One region of the Acidovorax sp. BLS4 genome, then DNA from elsewhere that is predicted to be linked to it. Evidence: predicted binding sites of a transcription regulator. Region 1 holds the regulator's gene; each other region holds the start of a gene.
What was found. Region 1 encodes LexA, which represses DNA repair genes until DNA is damaged. Its sites were predicted from a motif close to ACTGTATNNNNATACAGT; they were not measured.
Positions count from the first base shown of each region.

Region 2: imuA (translesion DNA synthesis-associated protein ImuA) is a predicted target of LexA. The motif match lies at 2,371-2,388, and genes of this name have one in related genera.
Region 3: R1Z03_RS10820 (DNA topoisomerase IV subunit B) is a predicted target of LexA. The motif match lies at 4,470-4,487, and genes of this name have one in related genera.

Region 1 covers NZ_CP136797.1:1,434,708-1,442,446, forward strand. The annotation lists gene hrpA (ATP-dependent RNA helicase HrpA) at 1-3,234, shown strand, start outside; gene R1Z03_RS06570 (hypothetical protein) at 3,458-3,580, opposite strand; gene lexA (transcriptional repressor LexA) at 4,191-4,865, opposite strand; gene R1Z03_RS06580 (asparaginase) at 4,950-5,918, shown strand; gene adk (adenylate kinase) at 5,989-6,645, opposite strand; gene kdsB (3-deoxy-manno-octulosonate cytidylyltransferase) at 6,786-7,583, opposite strand; gene R1Z03_RS06595 (Trm112 family protein) at 7,580-7,739, opposite strand, start outside.
Region 2 covers NZ_CP136797.1:973,399-981,137, forward strand. The annotation lists gene R1Z03_RS04555 (hypothetical protein) at 1-98, shown strand, start outside; gene R1Z03_RS04560 (DUF2806 domain-containing protein) at 424-1,437, opposite strand; gene R1Z03_RS04565 (hypothetical protein) at 1,596-1,802, opposite strand; gene imuA (translesion DNA synthesis-associated protein ImuA) at 2,418-3,212, shown strand; gene R1Z03_RS04575 (DNA polymerase Y family protein) at 3,151-4,500, shown strand; gene R1Z03_RS04580 (error-prone DNA polymerase) at 4,510-7,632, shown strand; gene R1Z03_RS04585 (alpha-ketoglutarate-dependent dioxygenase AlkB) at 7,643-7,739, shown strand, end outside.
Region 3 covers NZ_CP136797.1:2,318,842-2,326,580, reverse strand. The annotation lists gene parC (DNA topoisomerase IV subunit A) at 1-1,586, opposite strand, end outside; gene R1Z03_RS10825 (lytic transglycosylase domain-containing protein) at 1,602-2,450, opposite strand; gene R1Z03_RS10820 (DNA topoisomerase IV subunit B) at 2,454-4,436, opposite strand; gene R1Z03_RS10815 (MFS transporter) at 4,574-5,794, shown strand; gene R1Z03_RS10810 (hypothetical protein) at 5,808-5,984, shown strand; gene R1Z03_RS10805 (class I SAM-dependent methyltransferase) at 6,060-6,608, shown strand; gene dapA (4-hydroxy-tetrahydrodipicolinate synthase) at 6,644-7,537, shown strand; gene bamC (outer membrane protein assembly factor BamC) at 7,600-7,739, shown strand, end outside.

The DNA of each region.
Region 1 (7,739 bases):
CGGCTGTCGCAGGCCGAGCAGGACCGCATCTTCGACGGGCACACGGGCCGGCGCATCGTGCTGGCCACCAACGTGGCCGAGACCTCGCTCACCGTGCCCGGCGTCCGCTACGTGATTGACGCCGGCACCGCGCGCGTGAAGCGCTACAGCTTCCGCAGCAAGGTGGAACAGCTGATGGTCGAGCCCGTCAGCCAGGCCGCCGCCAACCAGCGCGCGGGCCGCTGCGGCCGCGTGGCCAACGGCATCTGCATCCGGCTCTACGACGAGGCCGACTTCAACGGCCGGCCCCGGTTCACCGACCCAGAAATTTTGCGGTCCTCGCTGGCCGGCGTCATCCTGCGCATGAAGTCGCTGCACCTGGGCGACGTGGCGCAGTTCCCTTTCATCGAGGCGCCTTCGGGCCGTGCGATCGCTGACGGCTACCAGTTGCTGGGCGAGCTGGGTGCGGTGGACGACTCCAACGAACTCACGCCGATGGGCCAGGAGCTGTCGCGCCTGCCGCTCGACCCGCGCGTGGGCCGCATGATCCTGGAGGCGCGCGAGCGCCAGGCGCTGGACGAGGTGCTCATCATCGCCAGCGCCCTGAGCGTGCAGGACGTGCGCGACCGCCCCATGGATGCGCAGCAGCAGGCCGACCAGGCCCACGCCAAGTTCGACGACGAAAAGAGCGAGTTCAGCGGCTACCTCAAGCTGTGGAAGTGGATCAATGAAGCGCGCGGTGGCGCGCCCACCCTGCCGTCGGCGCGCATGCAAAAGCAGGCCGCGCGCAAGGGCGCGCCCTCGCAGGCCGTGCTGCCCGTGGCACAGCGCATGGCCGCGGCGGCCGTGGCTCCGCCGGCGGCCACCGAGGCCGCAGCGGCTGCGCCCACCCACAAGCTGAGCAACCGCCAGTACGAATCGCTGCTGCGCCAGAACTTCATCAGCGTGCGCCGACTGCGCGAGTGGCGCGACATCCACACGCAATTGCTGACCGTGGTGACCGAACACCGCTGGCGCATCAACGACCGCCCTGCCAGCTACGAGCAGATCCACCTGTCCATGCTGGCCGGGTTGTTGGGCAACATCGGCGTCAAGAGCGACGAGGACGACTGGTACCTGGGCGCACGCGGCATCAAGTTCTACAAGCACCCGGGCGCGCACCTGTCCAAGAAGCCCGGGCGCTGGATCGTCGCGGCCGAGCTGGTGGAGACCACGCGCCTCTTCGGCCGGGGCATCGCGGCCATCGAGCCGCAGTGGATCGAGCAACTGGGCGGGCACCTGCTCAAGAAGCAGCTGCTCGACCCGCATTGGGAAAAGAAGGCGGCCGAGGTCAACGCGCTGGAGCGCGCCACGCTGTACGGCATCGTCATCTACAACAACCGGCGGGTGAACTTCGGCAAGGTGGACCCTTATGCGGCGCGCGACATCTTCATCCGCGAGGCGCTGATCGGCGGGCAGTGGGAAACCCGTCTGCCTTTTCTGGCCGCCAACCACAAGCTCATCGCCAAGGTCGAAGAGCTCGAACACAAGTCGCGCCGACAGGACGTGCTGGTGGATGACGAGCTGATCTATGCCTTCTACGACCAGCAGTTGCCGGCCGACGTGTGCAGCGGGTACAGCTTCGAGGCGTGGTACCGCGAGGCGAGCGCGTCGAAGCCCGACCTGCTCAAGCTGACGCGCGAAGAACTCATGCGCCACGAGGCCGCGGGCATCACCGGCAATGCCTTCCCGCGCACGGTGCGGCTGGGCGGCGTGGATTGCGCAGCGAGCTACCTGCACGAGCCGGGCGATGCGCGCGACGGCATCACGGTCACCGTGCCGCTGTTCGTGCTCAACCAGGTGAGCGACGAGCGCTGCGAATGGCTGGTGCCCGGCATGCTGCAGCCCAAGATCCAGGCCCTGCTCAAGAGCCTGCCGCAGCGCCCCCGCAGCCGGTTCGTGCCGCTGCCCGACAGCGCAACCCGGCTGGCCGGGCTGCTCGGCACGCCCGAACGCTTCGGCCACGGCAGCCTGGTCGAGGTGCTGCTCAAGCAGGTGCGCGATGAGACCTCGCTCGACGTCAAGCGGGCCGATTTCAAGCTCGACATGCTGAGCCCGCACCTGTTCATGAACTTCCGCGTGGTGGACGAACACGGGCGCCAGCTCGGTCATGGGCGCAACCTGGGTGCCCTCAAGGCCGAATGGGGTGCGAAGGCGCGTGGCGCCTTCCAGGCCCTGGCGGGGCTCAAGCTGGGCGGCGATGCCAAGGGTTTTGAACAAAAAAAGGCTCCAGCGCAAGAAGTACTAGGGCATTCTGCTATCAAAAGTGAAGCGCCTCCCGCTGCAGCGGGGCGCCGCGGCCCTGCGGCGGTGACGGCGCCGGCCGCTTCCTCGCCAGCCGCCGCTTCGGCCCGGCAGGCGCCCGCCGGCCAGCGCCACACCGCATGGACCTTTGGGGAGCTGCCCGAGCTGATGGAGATCCGCAAGGGCGGCCAGACGCTGATCGGCTTTCCCGCGCTCATCGACGGTGGCGATGCCGTCACCGTCGAGGTGTTCGACGAGCCCGAACTGGCCGCCGCCCGGCACCGTGCGGGCCTGCGCCGTCTGTTCGCGCTGCAGATCAAGGACGCGCTCAAGTACCTGGAAAAGAACATTCCCGACCTGCAGAAGATGGCTGTGGCCTACATGCCGCTGGGCACGCAGGAAGAACTGCGCAGCCAGATCATCGACGTGGCGCTGGACCGGGCCTTCCTGCTCGACCCGTTGCCCACCGATGAGACCGCGTTCAAGCGCCGGGTGGACGAGGGACGCGGCCGGCTCACCCTGATCGCCAACGAGGTCGCGCGGCTCGCCGGCACGATCTTGCTGGAGTACGCCGCCGCAGCGCGCAAGATCAAGGACACCAAGAACGCACCCGAAGCCGTGCAGGACGCGCAGCAGCAGTTGCAGCGCCTCATGCCCAAGGCGTTCCTGGCTGCGGCACCGTGGGCGCAACTGGCGCATTTTGCCCGCTACCTCAAGGCGATCACGCTGCGGCTGGACAAATACCGCGCCGATCCGGCGCGCGACGCCACCAAGCTGGCCGAACTGCGCCCGCAGGAGCAGCGCTACTGGCGCCTGGTGGCCGAACGCAAGGGCGCGGTGGATGCACGCATGCAGGAGCTGCGCTGGCTGCTGGAAGAGTTGCGGGTGAGCTTTTTCGCCCAGGAGCTGCGAACCCCGCAGCCGGTGAGCGTGAAGCGGTTGGACAAGCTCTGGGCGCAACTCAACAGTTGAGGCCGGCAGCCAGGCTGCGCGGCGCTTCGCATCGACATCGGCACGGTGGGCGGCGGGGCACGGGGACCCATGGTGGAAGACTTGCCCAACCCTGCTCGGCCCCATTCATCGCGGAGCGGCTTCCCCCGAGCACCCACCAGGCACCCACCAGGCACCCACCAGGCACCCACCAGGCACCTCCGGGTGCTTCAGGGTTGCCGGGCTGCGGCTGGGATGTGCGGCCTCAATGGGGCGCCTGCAAGGCCGCCTCGGCCCGCACGAGGCGGTCCAGTTCCGCGCACACATCGGCCATGCGGCCGGAGATCAGCACGCGCGCCGCCGCACCGGGGCCGCGGCGATCCAGCACCCGCAGCGGGCGCGCAGCAGGCCGGGGGCGGCTGCAACCCGCAAATGCCCCACTGTCATTGGCGCTGGTGCTGGGCCATGACCGTGCAGACGGGGTTGTCGCCAGTGTGGGGGGACATGCTGAAAAGGGCTGGTCGGGCGGTGCCTGCCGCGGCCGAACCACCACGAAGCGCCGTGGCAGGGGGGCGAGCGCTGTAGGACACGGCAGGCCCTCTGCCGCCGCACTTTCCAAGGCGGTGCATGGCAGCGGTTCGATGGCAGCCGGCCGCGTGGCGGACGGGCTGATGGCGTCGGCATGGAGGCCTGGGGCCACGGCATGCACCGTGCCTCTGCCGCTGGCGCCGCCGCCTGGCTGGCCTGCGACGGCCCTGCGGTCCTGGCGCGGAGGGCGGCAGGCGGGCGCGCGCAGCCACCGCGCCAAAGCATTCAGCGGTTGCGAAAAGGAAGAAAAAGCGAGCAGGGCAAATCCCATGTGAAAACTCCAGCGAAGTGCGAGGGGGTTGAACACAGGCAGGATTGCCGAGGAAAAACACACTGCCGCAGGGTTGGCTGACCAGGGCTTCTTGCCCCTGGCCGCCAGACGCCCGCCACCTGCGGCGGTGTGCAGCGGGCTACATCAGCATGGTGTTGCGGATCAGGCCCACTGCGAGCCCTTCGATTTCGAAAGGCTCGCCCGGATGCACGGTGATGACGGGGTAGTCGGGGTTTTCGGGCAGCAGCTCGATGGCGGTGGCCGTGCGGCGCAGGCGCTTGACGGTGACGTCGTCGCCCAGCCGGGCCACGATGATCTGGCCGTTGCGCGCCTCGCGGGTGGATTGCACGGCGAGCAGGTCGCCGTCCATGATGCCCGCATCGCGCATGGACATGCCGCGCACCTTGAGCAGGTAATCCGGCTTGTGCTGGAACAGGCTGCCCTCCACGCTGTAGGTTTGGTCGACGTGTTCCTGCGCGAGAATGGGCGACCCTGCCGCCACCCGCCCCACCAGGGGAAGCGACAGCTGCGACAGGCCCGGCATGGGCAGGTTGAACTGGGTGCCGCGGGCGGCATTGATGGAGCGCACCGTGTCGCTGCGCAGCCGGATGCCGCGCGATGTGCCGCTGACCAGTTCGATGACGCCCTTGCGGGCCAGGGCTTGCAGGTGCTCTTCGGCCGCATTGGCGGACTTGAAGCCGAACTCGGCGGCGATTTCCGCCCGGGTGGGGGGCGCGCCGGTGCGGGAGATGGCGGTCTGGATCAGATCGAGGATCTGCTGCTGGCGGGCGGTGAGCTTGGGACTGTCGAACATGAGTGACTCCGGTGCTGAACGGATAGGCAGGTAGAGGCCTGTTTTTTAATCCAGTCACTGTATTTTTAACCAGTTTTTTGGAGCGTGCAAGTGGGCACAGGAAAAATCGTGGTGCTGGGCACCGGCGGAACCATCGCGGGCAAGGCCGCCAAGGCCGGAGACAACATCGGCTATACCGCCGGTCAGGTGAGCGTGGGGCAGTTGCTGGAGGCGATTCCTGGGCTGGCGCAGGCGGCCCGTGGCCGGATCGAAGCCGAGCAGATCGCGCAGATCGACAGCAAGGACATGGATTTCGCCGTATGGCGGCAACTGGCCCACCGCTGCACGCAGTTGCTGGCCGATCCCGATGTGCGCGGGGTGGTGGTCACGCACGGCACCGACACGCTGGAGGAGACGGCGTGGTTCCTGGACTCGGTCCTGGACACTGCCGAACGCCCCGTGGTGCTGGCCTGCGCCATGCGGCCGGCAACGGCGATCGCGCCGGACGGTCCGCAGAATCTGCTCGATGCGGTGGCGGTAGCGGCCACGCCCGGGGCGCGCGGGGTGCTGGCGGTGGTGGCAGGCACGATCCACACCGCGCGCGACGTGCAGAAAGTGCACCCCTATCGCGTGGATGCCTTCAGTTCAGGAGACGCCGGGCCGCTGGGCTGGGTGGAGGAGGGCGCGGTTCGCCTGGCCCATGGCTGGCCGGCCCCTTCGGTTCCGCGATTGGATGCGCTTCACCACATCGCCAACACTTACCTGTGGCCGCGGGTGGAGGTGCTCATGAACCACGTCGGCGCCGACGGCCGCATCGTCGACCTGCTGGTGCTGGACGGCGTGGATGGCCTCGTGGTGGCGGCGACGGGCAACGGCACGCTGCACCATGCCCTGGCCAAGGCGCTGGAGCGCGCGCACGAGAGCGGTGTGGAAGTGCGCGTGGCCACCCGCTGCCCGCTGGGCCGGGTGCTGCCCAAGCCGGGGGACGCCTTGCCCCACTCGGAGGGGTTGAGCCCGGTGAAGGCCCGCATCAGCCTGCTGCTCGATCTGCTCGCCCGGCCTCGGCGCCCCTGAAATGGCAACGCCCCGCAGAGGGCGGGGCGTTCCAGGCACGGCCGAGGTGCCGTGCGGGTTCAGTCGGCAATCAGCCGGCCAGTGCGGCCAGCGCGCGCTGGGTGATCTCTTCCACGCTGCCCGTGCCGCTGATGGCGCGGTATTTGGGAGCGCCGGCCGGATCGGCCTTGGCCCAGCTGGAGTAGTACTCCACCAGCGGACGGGTCTGGGCGCTGTACACATCCAGGCGCTTCTTGACGGTGGCCTCCTTGTCGTCTTCGCGCTGGATGAGGTCTTCGCCGGTCACGTCGTCCTTGCCTTCCACCTTGGGCGGGTTGAACTTGACGTGGTACGTGCGACCGCTGGCCGGGTGGGAGCGGCGGCCGCTCATGCGTTCGATGATGGCATCGAAGGGCACGTCGATCTCGAGCACATAGTCGAGCTTGACGCCCGCGGCCTTCATGGCGTCGGCCTGCGGGATGGTGCGGGGAAATCCGTCGAACAGGAAGCCGGACGTGCAGTCGGGCTGTGCGATGCGCTCTTTCACGAGATTGATGATGAGGTCGTCGCTGACCAGCGCCCCCGCATCCATGACGGCCTTGGCCTGCTGCCCCAGCGGCGTGCCTGCCTTGACGGCGGCGCGCAGCATGTCACCGGTGGAGATTTGCGGAATACCGTATTTCTGGCAAATGAATGCGGCCTGCGTGCCCTTTCCGGCGCCGGGTGCGCCCAAAAGAATCAGTCTCATGGATGTCCTCTAAGTGTTGAATTCGGCTGGCGCCACTGGCCACGGGCTTGCCTCCGGCCCGGGATGCGGCGCTCTGATCGCGGGCAAGGATAGCACGCGGGTCCACGCGCTTTCCTGACACGGCGGGGACTCTGAAAACGCTAAGAAAACAGCGCTCGCACGCGTTCCAGATCCTGGGGGGTGTCCACGCCGGGGCCGGGTGCCGAAGCGGTCACATGCACGGCGATGCGGTGGCCGTGCCACAGCGCCCGCAACTGCTCCAGTGCCTCGACCGCTTCAGTGGGCGCGGGCGGCAGGGCCGGAAACTGCCGAAGGAATGCGGCGCGGTAGCTGTAGAGGCCGATGTGGCGCAGCGGCGCATACCCTGGCGGCACGCCGGTGGCCGCGCCATCGGGCCCCTGCGTCCACCAGGCAGCGTCGGCATGGTCGCGTGCATGCGGAATGGGCGCCCGGCTGAAGTAGTGCGCGAGACCGCGCGCATCGAGCACGACCTTCACGACATGGGGGTTGGTGTAGTCGGCCAGCGTGCCGATGGCATGGGCGGCGGTCCCCATGCTGGCGTCCGTGCGGGCCGGCAGCAGGGCGGCCACGGCATCGATCAGCGCGGGGTCGATCAGCGGCTCGTCGCCCTGCACGTTCACCACGATGTCGTCGCCTGCCAGGCCCAGCTGTTCGCAGGCCTCGGCCAGGCGGTCGCTGCCGCTCGGATGGTCGGGCCGCGTGAGCAGGGCCTGCACGCCATGCGCCTGGCAGGCCGCGAGGATGCGGGCATCGTCCGCCGCCACGATGACGCGCGTGGCCTGGCTTTGCGCCGCGCGTTGCGCCACGCGCACCACCATGGGCAGCCCGGCGATGTCGGCCAGCGGCTTGTCGGGCAGCCGCGTGGAGGCCAGCCGCGCCGGTATCAGGATGGTGAAAGGCGTGGCGGGCGCGGTCACGCCTCCAGCTCCTCGTCCGTCAGGGTGCGTGCTTCGTTTTCGAGCAGCACCGGAATGCCGTCGCGCACCGGGTAGGCCAGGCGGGCGCTGCGCGACACCAGTTCCTGCCGCTCCCGGTTGAAAGTGAGCGAGCCCTTGGTGACGGGGCAGACCAGC
Region 2 (7,739 bases), 460 kb from region 1:
CATGTCGAAACATCTGGCTAGTGGTTGCGCTGCTGACCGCAATTAGCTCAATCCTGCTGTTCCTCGCAACGCTTGTAAGGCATCCATCACTGGACTAAAGCAGTCATTGCAGATGTCGGCTTTGGGCCCGAAGCAGACATCCGAGGAACTACAGTTCTGTCCAGGTCCGATGCTGTTGTCCGCGTTTTCTCGATTGCTTACCCGCCGCGTCGGCCAGCTTGTCGTCCTCAATGATGGTCATCATGAGTCGACCCTTCTCGTCGATGAACCCTAGCATGACATCGTCTCTCAAGAGGCATCGCTCAATGGGGATGTCGCCATAGGGTATTACGGGAGGCAGTGCGGTGAGGCATGCCGCCATGGTCGGCGGCGGAAGGAACGTAGTGGGAACCAGGACCGTATTTCAGTTCGAGCAGGGCGCGACTACGTAAGCCGGTCAAGCCTCAGGGATTGAGACCGCAGGTAAATTTCCAACCGGGCCGAATACTCAGGGTCAGGGATTGGTGTGACCAATTGCATGAGTTCAGTTCCAGCCCGAGTAGTCGTTATTCCTGCTAATTCAATAACTCTCTCTCCAGGGACCTCTGAGACATATCGGTAATTTTTTCCTGCATGGAGAAACGTCACATCGTCATCTACATGTTCAGACATCTCGACCCGCTGACGTCCACTGAACGTCCCCAGAACTAGCCCGTAGTCAATCAAGGTCATTAGCGACCGGTAGTCCAGGCCGTACCTACTTAGGCCGCCTACCTCAACATCCTCACCCAGGGTCATAAGCAGACCGCTGAATACTTGCCCATTTACCTCGAACTGGACTGCAAGGGAACAGAAGCGAGCAAAAATCTCTGCCTCTTGCCTCTCCATCTGACCCAGAATCTTCACGGACCGACGGGAGAACGCTCCAGGCCTCTTCACTTCGTTGGCTAGCAGTTTTCCGAAAACGGTCCGCATGTAGTCGGAGCTCATATTCTCGGCTTCAGCCTCAAAAGTATTCAGCCAGTCATCACTAATCTCCGCTGATCCAACAGGATCACCCTCTAGCCCGGAAGGAGGCAATCGTGCCAATTCTTCGGCCGCAGTGCTGACAATCGCGTCGAGGTTCTTCTGCCTCCCAACTATCCGTTCCGCGTACTTAATGCTTGCAGCCTCTACATAGGCTGGCGGCACCTGAAGCTGACTAGCAATGGCCGCTCCCGAAGTTTTGATTGCGTGAACTCGGGCGTCGGACGTAGCACGAATTTGGGCCGCCTTGCCTTCCATGTAAGCGGCAGGTATTTCCACGGCAGAAGTTGCCAAGCGCCCAAAAGCTTTCCAAAACGTTCTCTGGACTGGGGCTGGTAGTCCGGTCACTTGCCCCAAGATCACCTCAGAAACTTGGCTTAACCTAGATTCGTTTGGTTCCTGCGCGTCGTGCGACGCGGTTTCGTCCACCATATGCTCTTCCATCGTGTAGTTTGCGGTCTCATTCTGCCTAAAAAACCCAACTCGCCCCACCACCCAATCCTGAACGATCTCCCGAATCTCCGGGTCATCCGCCGAGCTGGTCCCCAGGAACGGCCGCGCGGGAATGCTGACCTGGTGTGCTGGAATGGTCACCTGCCGCTCGGCCGCCCGCTTGTGCTTCTTACCGCAAACAGTACCCGCCCAGCCAAGCTGCGGTAGCGCACCATTGCCTGGCGCGCTGGAATCTCAATGGTGCCGCCGAGCTGGCGGATCGCGGCGTATTGGGTGTTGCTGCTCACCTCGACCTCTGCATCGCCCGTGACCTGATAGTGGATGCCGCTACGCAGGTAGCGCACGCACAACTTCTTCTTCGATTAACTTCATGGTGTCCGAGGCCCGCTCATGGCCGTCTGCAGCCCACTATCGTCAGTTGTGAAACCGTATCATGCATAAGTGCGTCAAGAAGAACCGCGATTCGTAATCGGCCGTTTATGCGTTGCCCTGACACCGAGATTGAAGTCAAGCCGCATTGGGCTGTGATCGTTAGCTATCCCCCGGTGGACCTGCTTTGTCCTGAGCAGGGACACTTCGCTTCGCTAACTTCGCCGTTTTGAGCGTCGCGTCCGCCTCTTCAGGGGTAGGCAATGTTTGGTCGTCCACAAGCCTGTGAAACGCCCCGCAATGCGGATCCGAGCACCCGCAGACTACAGCGTGCACCGGGTGATTCGTGCCATTGCGCTTTTGCATGGCATTGGTTCTCTCAGCGCTCTTGATGGTGCTGATCACGGCGTCACGCCCCATGAATTTTCCTGCCATACGCCCCCTGGTTTGATGTCGATGCGCTTCAGCCATTCTGAGCGAATTCCGCGCCAGGGTGGCTGGCGGCGCAAGGCTGGGCTACCGGAATTTGGGTCGCACCCATATACTGTGCTTTCATACAGTATTTGCGATGCTTATTCGGTCTCCCTGCCATGCCAGTTCCTGCCCACACCTCTGGTACCTTCGGCCTAGATGCACTCCCGCGTCACGTGGCCGAGGCGGTGTGGCGCGGTGCGGAAGTCGGCAGTTCGGTCTCCCGCACGGTCCCGACGGGCTTTGCCGCCCTTGATGCCCAGCTTCCCGGGGGCGGTTGGCCGACCCACACGCTGACAGAGCTGCTCATCCCCCAGGCGGCTCTGTGCGAGTGGCGCCTGCTGGGTCCATCGCTCCCTTTGTTCCTCAATGCCGGTGGGCGTGTCTACTTGGTCGCGCCCCCGAAGCAGCCGCACGTTGGCGGCTTGGTACAACTCGGCCTGGCGCCCGACCAGGTCGTCTGGATCCATGCCAGCGCCCCGGTAGACCGCCTCTGGATCACTGAGCAACTCGTCAAGTCCGACCCTGCCGGTGCCGTATTGGCATGGTTGCCTCAAGCCCGGCCAGAGCAGATCCGGCGCCTGCAGATCCACGCCCAGTCCTGCGACGCCCCGGTGTTTCTGCTTCGCCCCATCACCGCGTTGAATGATGCCTCGCCCGCTCCGCTGCGGGTCGCAGTGTCGCTCGCTCCTGGCTGGCAGCTGGAAGTGCGCATCCCCAAGCGGCGTGGCGGGTCGCTGGAGGACGCCTTGTATCTGGAGGCCATGCCTGCCAGCTTGGCGGCAGTCATCCCGCCGCGATTGAGGGTCCCGCAGGCGATCCCTGTCGCACGCTCCCACAAGGAGGCCTCCGATGCTCGGGCATTGGGCCGCGTTGCTACCCATCCCTTTGCCCGCCAGTCCATCCCCCATTGACGTGACTGCTCTCGGCATCTGGGCCTTGCAGTTCACTCCCCGGGTGGCATTGCTGGAGGATTGCGTCGTCGCAGAGGTGTCGGCCAGTGCGCGGCTTTTTGGCGGGATGCAGCCATTGCACGATCTCGTGGAGGCAGGCGCCATGGAACTCGGCGCCCGCATCGCCTGGGCGCCGACGGGCACCGCCGCGTTGGCGCTGGTGCACCATGCCTCAACCCCCGAAGACTGTGACGGGTTTCGCGCTCCGCTGGCCCAGTGGCTGGATCCACTGCCGCTGGCCGCGATCACGGCAGTGGCTGCGCACCATGCCACCTTGGCGCGGATCGGTTGCCTCACGCTCGGGGATGTTCGGGCCTTGCCTCGGGGCGGCCTGAGCCGCCGCTTTGATAAAGCCTTGCTGCAGGCTATGGACCAGGCGTACGGGCTGCGGCCCGAGGTGTACGACTGGATCACACTGCCCGAGACCTTTCACGCCAGGCTGGAGTTGATGTCGCGCGTGGAGACTGCACCGGCCTTGCTGTTCGGCGCGCGGCGCCTGCTCTTGCAGATGGCCGGATGGCTCGCGGCAAGGCGATTGGGCGCCACGGCCTTTACGCTGCGCTGGTGCCACGACGTGATGCGCGCCAAGGATGCAGGCACGGGTGGCGAGCTCACCGTCCGCACGGCGCACCCCACCCAGCATGTGGAACACTTCTCCCGCCTGCTGGCTGAGCACCTGGCCAAGGTGCAACTGCTGGCGCCTGCCGGCGACATCGAGTTGCTGGTCTCGGAGGTGGCGCCCATTGTCGAAGAAAGCCGATCGCTGATCCCGGAGACGATACGCAAGGGCAGCAGCACCGACCTCACGCTCGAACGCATCCAGGCCCGCTTGGGAGAGGGCTGCGTCCGCCGACCGATCCTGTGCGAAGACCACCGGCTGGAGTGGATGCAGTGCTGGGAGAGCGGTGTGCTCAAACGCCGCAAGGCGACGGAGCCTTCGTACGGGTTGCCGCTGCCCACCTGGGTGCTGGAGGAACCACTGCGCCTGATCGAGCGCGACAACCGCCCCATCTACCAAGGCCCTCTACAACTCTTGCTCGGGCCCGACCGGGTCGAAGGTGGCTGGTGGCACCGCGGCGAGGCAGGTGAAGGCGGTGGTGCGAGCGGAGGCGGCCAAGACGCGAAGCCGTTGCACGTGCAGCGTGACTACTGGCTCGCGCTGAGCCCGCACGCTGGCGTTCTGTGGGTATTCCAGCAGCGCCTGGCCGGTGACCAGACGGCGTGGTTTCTCCACGGTCACTTCGCGTGAGGGCGAACGATGAATCGGCCTACCCGCGCGATCCCGGACTATGTGGAGTTGCGCTGCCTGTCGAATTTCAGCTTTCTGCGCGGGGCGAGCTGGCCGGACGAACTCGTGGAGCGAGCCAGGGACCTCGGATACCGGGCCCTGGCCCTCACCGATGAGTGCAGCATGGCAGGGGTCGTGCGCGCCCACGTCGCAGCCAAGGCCGCAGGCCTGCCCCTGATCCTGGGCTCGCAGTTTTGCATCCAGCCGCGCAGTGCCACCGAGGCGCCGGCCACGGTGGTGGTGCTTGCGCAGAACCTCAACGGCTACGGCAACCTCTGCGCGTTCATCACCAAGCTGCGCCGCGCTTCCAGCAAAGGGACCTATCACCTCACGCTGGACCAGATCACCGGCGCGGAGCTCGCCGATTGCCTGGCCTTGCTTTGCCCGGACCGCAAGGCTAGCGATGCGCAACTGGAAGCGCTGGCGTTGTGGACTTTGAAGCAGTTTCGGGGCCGCTGCTGGATCGGGGTGGACCAGCTGCGCCAGCTGGACGATGAGCTTTGGCTGCACCGCATGCGTTGGCTCTCGGAGTTGACGGCCTTGCCGCTGGTGGCGGTGGGCGATGTGCACATGCACGTGCGCTCCAGGAAGCCGCTGCAGGACGTTCTCACGGCCACACGCGTGGGCAAACCGCTCACGGAATGCGGACACGCCCTGCAGCGCAGTGCCGAGCGGCACCTGCGCACCCGGCTGCGGCTGGCGCAGACCTATCCTGCGGACTTGCTGGCCGAGACGTTGCACGTGGCGTCTCGGTGCAGTTTCAGCCTGGATGAGCTCAAGTACCAGTACCCCGATGAGGTGGTGCCGCGCGGCCTGACCGCGGCGCAGTATTTGAGACAAATGACCTATGAGGGCGCCGGCCGGCGCTGGCTGTCTGGCATCCCGGTCCCCGTGCAATCGCAGATCGAGCATGAACTGGCCCTGATCTGCGAGTTGCGCTACGAGCACTATTTTCTGACGGTGTACGACATCGTGGCGTTCGCGCGCTCACGCCACATCCTCTGCCAGGGGCGTGGCTCGGCCGCCAACAGCGTGGTCTGCTATTGCCTCGGGGTGACCGAAGTGGACCCTGCGCGCATGTCGGTGCTGTTCGAGCGCTTCATCAGCCGCGAGCGCAATGAGCCACCGGACATCGACATCGATTTCGAGCACCAGCGGCGCGAAGAGGTGATCCAGTACCTGTACGGCAAGTACGGCCGAGACCGAGCAGCGCTCACTGCCACTGTGATCAGTTACCGGCCCAAGTCGGCGATCCGGGACGTGGGCAAGGCGTTGGGATTCAGCCTGGAGACGGTGGAGGCCCTGGCCGAGGGTCAGAAGTGGTTCGACGGAGAGGACATCCGGCTGGAGCGGTTCGAGGAACTGGGCATGTCGGTGACCGATCTGGCTGTTCGCCAGCTCATCACGCTGACCACCCAGCTGATGGGGTTCCCGCGGCATCTGTCGCAGCACACGGGTGGTTTCGTGCTGACGCGGGATCTGCTGTGCCGCATGGTGCCGGTGGAGAACGCCTCGATGGCCGATCGCACGGTGATCGAATGGGACAAGGATGACCTGGATGCCGCGGGCCTTTTGAAGGTCGACGTGCTGGCGCTGGGCATGCTGTCGGCGATCCGGCGGGCCCTGGACATGATCGGCCAGCGCCGCGGCTGCGTGATGGGGATGCAGGATATCCCGGCCGAAGACAGCGAGACCTACGACATGGTCTGCAAGGCCGACACGATCGGCGTGTTCCAGATCGAGAGCCGCGCGCAGATGAGCATGCTGCCGCGCCTGCGCCCGCGCTGCTTTTACGATCTGGTGGTCGAGGTGGCCATCGTGCGGCCCGGACCGATCCAGGGCGGTATGGTGCATCCGTACTTGAACCGGCGCCAGGGCAAGGAGCCGGTGACCTATCCCAGCGAGGCGCTCAAGACGGCGCTCGGCCGCACGCTGGGGGTGCCGGTGTTCCAGGAGCAAGTGATGCAGATCTCCATCCTGGCCGCGGGCTTCACGCCCGGCGAAGCCGATGGACTGCGCCGCGCGATGGCGGCCTGGAAGCGCAAAGGGGGTCTGGGCAAGTACTACGACAAGATCGTGGACGGCATGACGTCGCGAGGATACGAACGAGCGTTTGCCGAGCAGATCTTCGAGCAGATCAAAGGGTTCTCGGAGTACGGATTCCCCGAAAGCCATGCGGCCAGCTTCGCCTTGCTGGTCTATGCGTCATGCTGGATCAAGCGGCATGAACCGGCCGCGTTCCTCGCTGCGCTGCTCAATAGCCAGCCCATGGGCTTTTACTCCCCGAGCCAGCTGGTCCAGGATGCCCGCCGCCATGGTGTCGAGGTGCGGCCGGTGGACGTGATGTTCAGCGATGTAGAAACCTCGCTGGAGGACCTGCCGGACGTCCCTGCCGTGCGGCTGGGCCTACACATGATTCGTGGCCTGCAGGCGGCGAGTGCGCAGCGCATCATGGCTGCGAGGTGCGAGGGCCCGTTCGATAGCGCTGAGGAACTGGCCCGGCGCGCTAGGCTCGAACAGCACGAGATGAAGCTCTTGGCCGCAGCGGGGGCACTCGCCACGCTGTCTGGCCACCGGCGCCAGCAGGTCTGGGATGCCGCTGCGCTGCACGCTCCGCCCGAGCTGCTGCAGGACGCGCCCGTGGACGAGGACTACCTGGAGCTGCCCGCGGCCCCGGAAGGAGAAGACGTGGTCTGGGACTATGCGTCGGTGGGCCTGACCTTGCGCACCCATCCAATGGCGCTCTTGAGAAAGAAGCTGGACAAGTACCGGCTGAAGACTTCTGCGGAACTGCGGCGCATCCCGAACGGTCGTGTGGTCCGTACGGCTGGGATCGTGACACTGCGCCAGCAGCCGGAGACCGCCAAGGGGACGATCTTCGTGTCCCTGGAGGACGAACACGGCGCCACGCAGGTCATCGTCTGGCGCGGCGTGCGGGACGCGCAGCGCGAGGTGCTGCTGGGCTCCAGATTGCTGGCCGTGAAGGGCCACTGGCAACGCGAGGGCGAGGTGTGCAATCTGGTGGCAGACCGGCTCGCGGATCTGTCGCCGCTGCTCGGACGGCTGGCCACTGAGAGCCGGGATTTCAAATGAGGAACAAGTGATGACGCAGGCGCATCTTTTTGGGGAAGCTCCCATCGAGTCCTCCATCCAAGGGCTGGTCTATCAGACGCAGTTCCTGAATGAGGAGCAAGAGCAGG
Region 3 (7,739 bases), 880 kb from region 1:
ACCTCCGCGATGGCCTTCTTCTCGGCCTGGATGAGCGTGCGGCGCGCATCGGCGAAGGTCTTGGCGTCGGCCTCGATCTCCCGGATCATCAGGCGCCGCAGCGAACCGGGGTTGCCCAGGATGTCCTCCAGCTTGCCCTGCTCGGCGCGCAGCTCCTTCAGCTCCTGCTCGATCTTGATGGCCTCCAGCCGCGCCAGCTGGCGCAGGCGGATTTCCAGGATGTCCTCGGCCTGCCGGTCCGACAGCGCGAAGCGCGCGATCAGCGCCGCCTTGGGCTCGTCGCTCGCGCGGATGATGGCGATCACCTCGTCGATGTTGAGCAGCACGATCTGCCGCCCTTCGAGGATGTGGATGCGGTCCAGCACCTTGCCCAGGCGGTGCTGCGAGCGCCGCACGATGGTGCCCTGGCGAAAGGCGATCCATTCCTCCAGCATCTTGCGCAGCGACTTCTGCACTGGCTTGCCGTCCAGCCCCACCATGGTCAGGTTGATGGGCGAGGAGGTCTCCAGGCTGGTGTGCGCCAGCAGCGTGGTGATCAGTTCCTGCTGCGGCACCTTGCCGGTCTTGGGCTCGAACACCAGGCGCACCGGCGCGTCCTTGCTGGACTCGTCGCGCACGGCATCGAGCACGGCCAGCACGCTGCCCTTGAGCTGCACCTGGTCCTGCGACAGGGCCTTCTTGCCGGCCTTGACCTTGGGGTTGGTGATCTCCTCGATCTCCTCCAGCACCTTCTGCGTGCTGACGCCGGGCGGCAGCTCGGTCACGATGAGCTGCCACTGGCCGCGCGCGAGGTCTTCGATCTTCCAGCGCGCGCGCACCTTGAGGCTGCCGCGCCCCGTGCGGTAGGCGTCGGCGATGTCGCCCGCCGTGCTGATGATCTGGCCGCCGCCGGGGTAGTCCGGCCCGGGCACGATGGCCATCAGCTCCGCCTCGGACAGCTGCGGCGCCTTGATGAGCGCCACGCAGGCATCGGCGATCTCGCGCAGGTTGTGGCTGGGGATTTCGGTCGCCAGGCCCACCGCGATGCCGCTGGCGCCGTTGAGCAGCGCGAACGGCAGGCGCGCGGGCAGCTGGCGCGGCTCCTGCGTGCTGCCGTCGTAGTTGGGCATGAAATCAACCGTGCCCTCGTCGATCTCGTCGAGCAGCAGGCTGGTGATGCGCGACAGCCGCGCCTCGGTGTAGCGCATGGCCGCGGCGCCATCGCCGTCGCGGCTGCCGAAGTTGCCCTGGCCATCGATCAGCGGGTAGCGCTGGTTGAAGTCCTGCGCCAGGCGCACCAGCGCGTCGTAGGCCGACTGGTCGCCGTGGGGGTGGAAACGGCCCAGCACGTCGCCCACCACGCGGGCGCTCTTGACCGGCTTGGCCGCCACGTTGCGGGTCGGGCCCGAATACCCCAGGCCCATGCGGTCCATGGAGTAGAGGATGCGGCGCTGCACGGGCTTGAGGCCGTCGCACACGTCGGGCAGCGCGCGGCCCTTGACCACGGACAGGGCATATTCCAGGTAGGCGCGCTGGGCGTAGCCGGCCAGGCCCAGGCTGTCGTCCGATTCGGGCGGGGAAAGATCGAGAGGGGTTTGGTCGCTCATTCGGGAAATCGAAGGTCAAGGGGCGCGCGGGGCGCCGACGGTGCGGACCGGCAGGCCGGCCGCAGCGCTTTGGGAAGGGGTGTCATCGGAACCGGCGCCCAGTTCCATGCGCACGCGGCCCGGCGTGGCCCGGTGGGCCAGCAGCGGTGCCGGGGGCTTGAGCTGGGCATACAGGCCCAGCACGCTTTTCACGTAGTTCTGCGTTTCGCGGTAGGCCGGAATTCGGTTGCCGGCGCGCTGCACGGCGCCCTCGCCCGCGTTGTAGGCGGCCAGCGCCAGGTCGGTGCGGCCGTCGAAGAGGTCCAGCAGGTGCCGCAGGTAGCGCGTGCCGGCCGACACGTTGATCGCCGGTTCGGTGAGCTTTTGCTCCACCGAGCGGCGCGCCTCGCCCGCCACGCCGAAGCGGGACGCCGTGGCGGGCATGAGCTGCATCAGCCCCACCGCGCCCCTGGGCGATACGGCGCGCGCGTCGAAGCCCGATTCGGTGGCGATCAATGCCTGCAGCAGTTCGTAGTCCACGCCGTTCTGGCTGGCCGATGCGCGCAGGTGGTGCTTGACGCGCTTGTAGTCGGGGGAGATGTCGAAGAAGGCCAGCAGCCGGGCACCGGACGGCGTGGCCGCGGTGGCGCCCGCGGATGCCGCCGCCGGGCCGTCGCGGGTGGAGTCGAAATCGTTGCCGCGAAAGAACAGCCCGTAGCGCCCGTCCACCTGCTCGGCCGCGAAGTGGGTCACGCCGCGCTCGTCCACATAGGCCCACAGGTCGGCGCGCGCCGCTTGCTGCAAAAACAATAGCAGCATGCCGGCGCAAACCATGCGCCAGAGGCCTGAAAGGCCCGAACGTCCGAACCGGTCGCGCCAGGCCATGGCTCAGATGTCCACTTCCACGGCGTCGCCGTGCAGTTCCATCAGTTCGCGGCGCGCGGCGGCCTCGCCCTTGCCCATCAGCTTGGTGATGAGGCCCTCGGTGGCGGCGAAGTCCATGTCGCCCAGCTGCACGGGCAGCAGGCGGCGCGTGTCGGGGTTGAGCGTGGTTTCCCACAGCTGCTCGGCGTTCATCTCGCCCAGGCCCTTGAAGCGGCTGATCTGGCACTTCTCGCGCGCCACGCCGTCCTTGGCGCATTTGTCGAGAATGGCCACCAGCTCGCCCTCGTCCAGCGCATACATCTTGGAGGCCGGCTTCTTGCCGCGCGCCGGCACGTCCACGCGAAACAGCGGCGGGCGTGCCACGTAGATGTGGCCGGTCTCGATGAGTTTCGGAAAATGGCGGAAGAACAGGGTGAGCAACAGCACCTGGATGTGCGAGCCGTCCACGTCGGCATCGGACAGGATGCAGACCTTGCCATAGCGCAGGCCCGAGAGGTCGGGCGAATCGTTGGGTCCGTGCGGGTCCACGCCGATGGCCACGGAAATGTCGTGGATCTCGGTGTTCCCGAAAAGCCGGTCGCGGTCCACCTCCCAGGTGTTGAGCACCTTGCCGCGCAGCGGCAGGATGGCCTGGCTTTCCTTGTCGCGGCCCATCTTGGCGCTGCCGCCGGCCGAGTCGCCCTCGACCAGGAAGACCTCGTTGTGGGCGAGGTCGCGGCTCTCGCAGTCGGTGAGCTTGCCGGGCAGCACGGCCACGCCGGAGCCCTTGCGCTTTTCGACCTTCTGGCCGGCCTTCTGGCGCGTCTGCGCGGCCTTGATGGCCAGCTCGGCCAGCTTCTTGCCATAGTCGACGTGCTGGTTCAGCCACAACTCGAGCGCCGGGCGCACGAAGCCGCTCACCAGCCGCACCGCGTCGCGGGAATTCAGCCGCTCCTTGATCTGGCCCTGGAACTGCGGGTCCAGCACCTTGGCCGACAGCACGTAGCTGGCGCGGGCGAAGACGTCCTCGGGCAGCAGCTTGACGCCCTTGGGCAGCAGCGAATGCAGTTCGATGAAGCTTTTGACGGCATTGAACAGGCCGTCGCGCAGGCCGCTTTCGTGCGTGCCGCCCGCGCTGGTGGGGATCAGGTTGACGTAGCTCTCGCGCACCGGGTGGCCGTCTTCGGTGAAGGCCACGCACCAGGCGGCGCCCTCGCCTTCGGCGAAGCTCTCGTGGTGCCGGTCGGCGAAGCCTTCGCCTTCGAACAGCGGGATCACCGGGTCGGCGTTCAGCGTCTGGCCGAGGTAGTCGCGCAGGCCGCCCTTGTACTGCCAGGTCTGCGTCTCGCGCGTCTTCTCGTTCACGAGGGAGACCGACACGCCGGGCATCAGCACCGCCTTGCTGCGCAGCAGGTGCGTGAGCTCGCCCATGGGCAGCGCGGTCGCCTCGAAGTACTTGCCGTCGGGCCACACGCGCACCGTGGTGCCCTGCTTGCGCTCACCGGCGGCCAGCGGTCGGGCCACCAGCGGCTCGGTCACGTCGCCGCCTTCGAACACCAGGCGGGCCACCTTGCCCTCGCGGTGGGTGCTGGCCTCCAGACGCAGGGCCAGCGCATTGGTCACCGAGACGCCCACGCCGTGCAGGCCGCCCGAGAAGCTGTAGGCGCCGCCCGAGCCCTTGTCGAACTTGCCGCCCGCGTGCAGGCGGGTGAATACGAGTTCGATCACCGGGGCCTTTTCTTCGGGGTGCAGGCCGAACGGGATGCCGCGGCCGTCGTCTTCCACGCTGACCGAACCGTCGGCGTGCAGCGTGACCTTGATCTTCTTGCCATGGCCGGCGAGCGCTTCGTCGGCCGCGTTGTCCAGCACTTCCTGGATGATGTGCAGCGGGTTGTCGGTGCGGGTGTACATGCCCGGACGCTGCTTGACGGGTTCCAGTCCCTTGAGGACGCGGATCGAGCCTTCGGAGTATTCGCTTGGCGGGGTGGAGGAGGGTTTGGCTGCCATGGGGGCGGATTGTAGTGCCGCAGGGCCGGATGGGCTGGATATAAACCCAGCCCTCTTTTCACCCGCCGCCGATGCCCGCGGTGGAATGGGTCGCGAAGGCGTGCACGCGAATGCGCCGCTTTGGCTACATTTGCCGGATGCCTCAAGACCCCCAGAAATTGTCCATGGCCCAGGTATTGGCGTGTGGCGCCGCCATCGTCACGCTGTCCATGGGCATCCGCCACGGCTTCGGGCTGTGGCTGCAGCCCATCACCCAGGACATGGGCTGGACCCGCCAGTCGTTCGCGCTGGCCATCGCGGTGCAGAACCTCGCCTGGGGCTGCTTCGGCATCTTCGCGGGCATGGCGGCCGACCGGTTCGGCGCCTTCCGCGTGCTGATCGGCGGGGCCGTGCTGTACGGCCTGGGCCTGGTCGGCATGGCCCTGTCGCCCACGCCGGCGCTCTTCGCCCTGACCGCGGGCGTGCTGATCGGCGCGGCGCAGGCGGGCACCACCTATGCGGTCATCTACGGCGTGTTGGGCCGGCAGATCGCGCCGGAGAGGCGTTCCTGGGCCATGGGCGTGGCGGCGGCGGCCGGCTCGTTCGGGCAGTTCCTGATGGTGCCGGTGGAGGGCCAGCTCATCGTGCGCCTGGGCTGGCAAGAGGCGCTGCTGGTGCTCTCGGCCATGGTGCTGCTGATCGTGCCGCTGGCCTTCGGCCTGCGCGAGCCGGGCTTTCGAAGCCGCACCGCCACCCCGCGCTCGCAGACGGTGGGCCAGGCCATGGGCGAGGCGCTGCGCTACCCGAGCTTCCTGATGCTGACGGCGGGCTACTTCGTCTGCGGCTTCCAGGTGGTGTTCATCGGCGTGCACATGCCCAGCTACCTCAAGGACCACGGCATGTCGCCGCAGGTGGCCAGCTACGCGCTGGCGCTGATCGGTCTGTTCAACGTGTTCGGCACGTACATCGCCGGCACGCTGGGCCAGCGCAATCCCAAGCGCTACATCCTCGCCTTCATCTACTTCGCCCGGGCCGTGGCGATCAGCGTGTTCCTGCTGGTGCCGCTGTCGCCGCTGTCGGTGTACGTGTTCTCGGCGGTGATGGGCGTGCTGTGGCTGTCCACCATCCCGCCCACCAACGCCACGGTGGCGCAGATCTTCGGCGTGCAGCACCTGTCCATGCTGGGCGGGTTCGTGTTCTTCAGCCACCAGATCGGCAGCTTCCTGGGCGTCTGGCTGGGGGGCTACCTGTACGACACCACCGGCAGCTACGACCTGGTCTGGTACCTGGCCATCGGCCTGGGCGTGCTGGCCGGACTGGTGAACCTGCCGGTCAAGGAAAGCCCGATCCACCGGGCGCCGCAACCGGCCTCCGCCTGAAAAGCGCCGGAACATGCCGCCCACCCCGCACCCCTCGCCGGGCCCTGCCCGCACCGCGCGCCCAGCTCGCGCCCACCGGGCGTGGGCCTGGGGCGCCGCCGGCGCGGTGCTGCTGGCCGCCGTGTTCCTCCTGTATGCGGAGCCGGACTTCGTGGTGATGATGGCCGACCAGCTGTGGGCCTGCTTCTGACGATGGCGCCAAATCGCCTTCATGCCGGCGATTTCATTGCCTTGAATGCTATTATTTTCATAGCAAATGCCAGCCATTCACGGCCTTGAGCCGCCTTCGGAATGGGTCCGGCGCTGGGCCCATCTCCTGCCGCCCGGCGCCAGCGTGCTGGACGTGGCCTGCGGCAGCGGCCGGCACCTGCGCTGGCTCCACGGGCGCGGGCATCCCGTGACCGGCGTGGACCGCGACCCCGACGTGCTGGCCCCGCTGCGGGGGCTGGGCGAAATCCTCTGCGCGGACATCGAAGCCGGGCCCTGGCCGTTGGCGGGCCGCACCTTCGGCGCCGTGGTCGTCACCCGGTACCTGTGGCGGCCGCTCCTGCCCACGCTGGTGGCCAGCGTCGCGCCCGGCGGCGTGCTGCTGTACGAAACCTTCGCCGCGGGCAACGAAACCGTCGGCCGCCCGGCCCGGCCGGACTTTCTCTTGCGGCCCGGGGAACTGCTGCAGGCCTGCGCGGGTCTGTGCACGGTGGCCTATGAAGATGGCTTCCTCGATGCACCGGAGCGATTCGTCCAGCGCATCGCCGCGGTCCGGCTGCAAGAGGGGGCCGCACCGGCACGCCACCGGCTCGCACCGCCGCTCTAGTTAGAATGCTCCTTTACCCGTTTTCCACCGCGGACATGACCCCTCCCAGCTCTCTCACCGGCAGCATCGTCGCCCTCGTCACCCCCATGCACGAGGACGGCAGCGTGGACTACCCCACCCTGCGCCAACTGATCGACTGGCACGTCGCCGAAGGCACCGACTGCATCGGCGTGGTGGGCACCACCGGCGAGTCGCCCACGGTGAACGTCGAAGAACACTGCGAAATCATCCGCGTGGCCGTCGAGCAGGCCGCCAAGCGCGTGCCCATCATGGCCGGCTGCGGCGCCAACTCCACGGCCGAGGCCATCGAGCTGGCCCGCTTCGCCAAGAAGGTCGGCGCCGACTCGCAACTGCAGGTCGTGCCCTACTACAACAAGCCCACGCAAGAGGGCCAGTACCAGCACTTCAAGGCCATCGCCGAAGCGGTGGGCGACCTGCCCATCGTGCTGTACAACGTGCCCGGCCGCTCCGTGGCCGATATGCTGCACGACACCGTGCTGCGCCTGGCGCAGGTGCCCGGCATCATCGGCATCAAGGAAGCCACCGGCAACATCGAACGCGCGCAGTGGCTGATCCGCGGCGTGCCCAAGGGCTTCGCCGTGTATTCCGGCGACGATCCGACGGCCGTGGCGCTCATGCTGTGCGGCGGCCAGGGCAACATCAGCGTGACCGCCAACGTGGCGCCACGCCTCATGCACGAACTGTGCGTGGCCGCGCTGGCCGGCGATGTGCGCCGCGCCATGGAAATCCAGTTCCAGCTCATGCCCACCCACAAGCAGCTGTTCGTCGAAGCCAACCCGATTCCGGTGAAGTGGGCCATGCACCGCCTGGGCCGGTGCGGCGGCGCGATGCGCCTGCCCATGACCCCGCTGAGCCAAGGCAACGAAGCCGTGGTGGAAGCCGCCCTTCGCGCCAGCGGCCTGCTGTAAATCCATCAAAGCCTGCCGCCTTGCCTGCCCCGCTCTCCCCAGACACCAAAGAGGATTTCCGCGTGAACGCTATCAACCGCCTGGGCCTGCTGGGCCTTGCCATGGCCCTGTCCGCCTGCTCCGTCCTGGAGAGCGACAAGATCGACTACAAAAGCGCCACCAAGGGCGCGACGCTCGAAGTGCCGCCGGACCTGAACCAGAT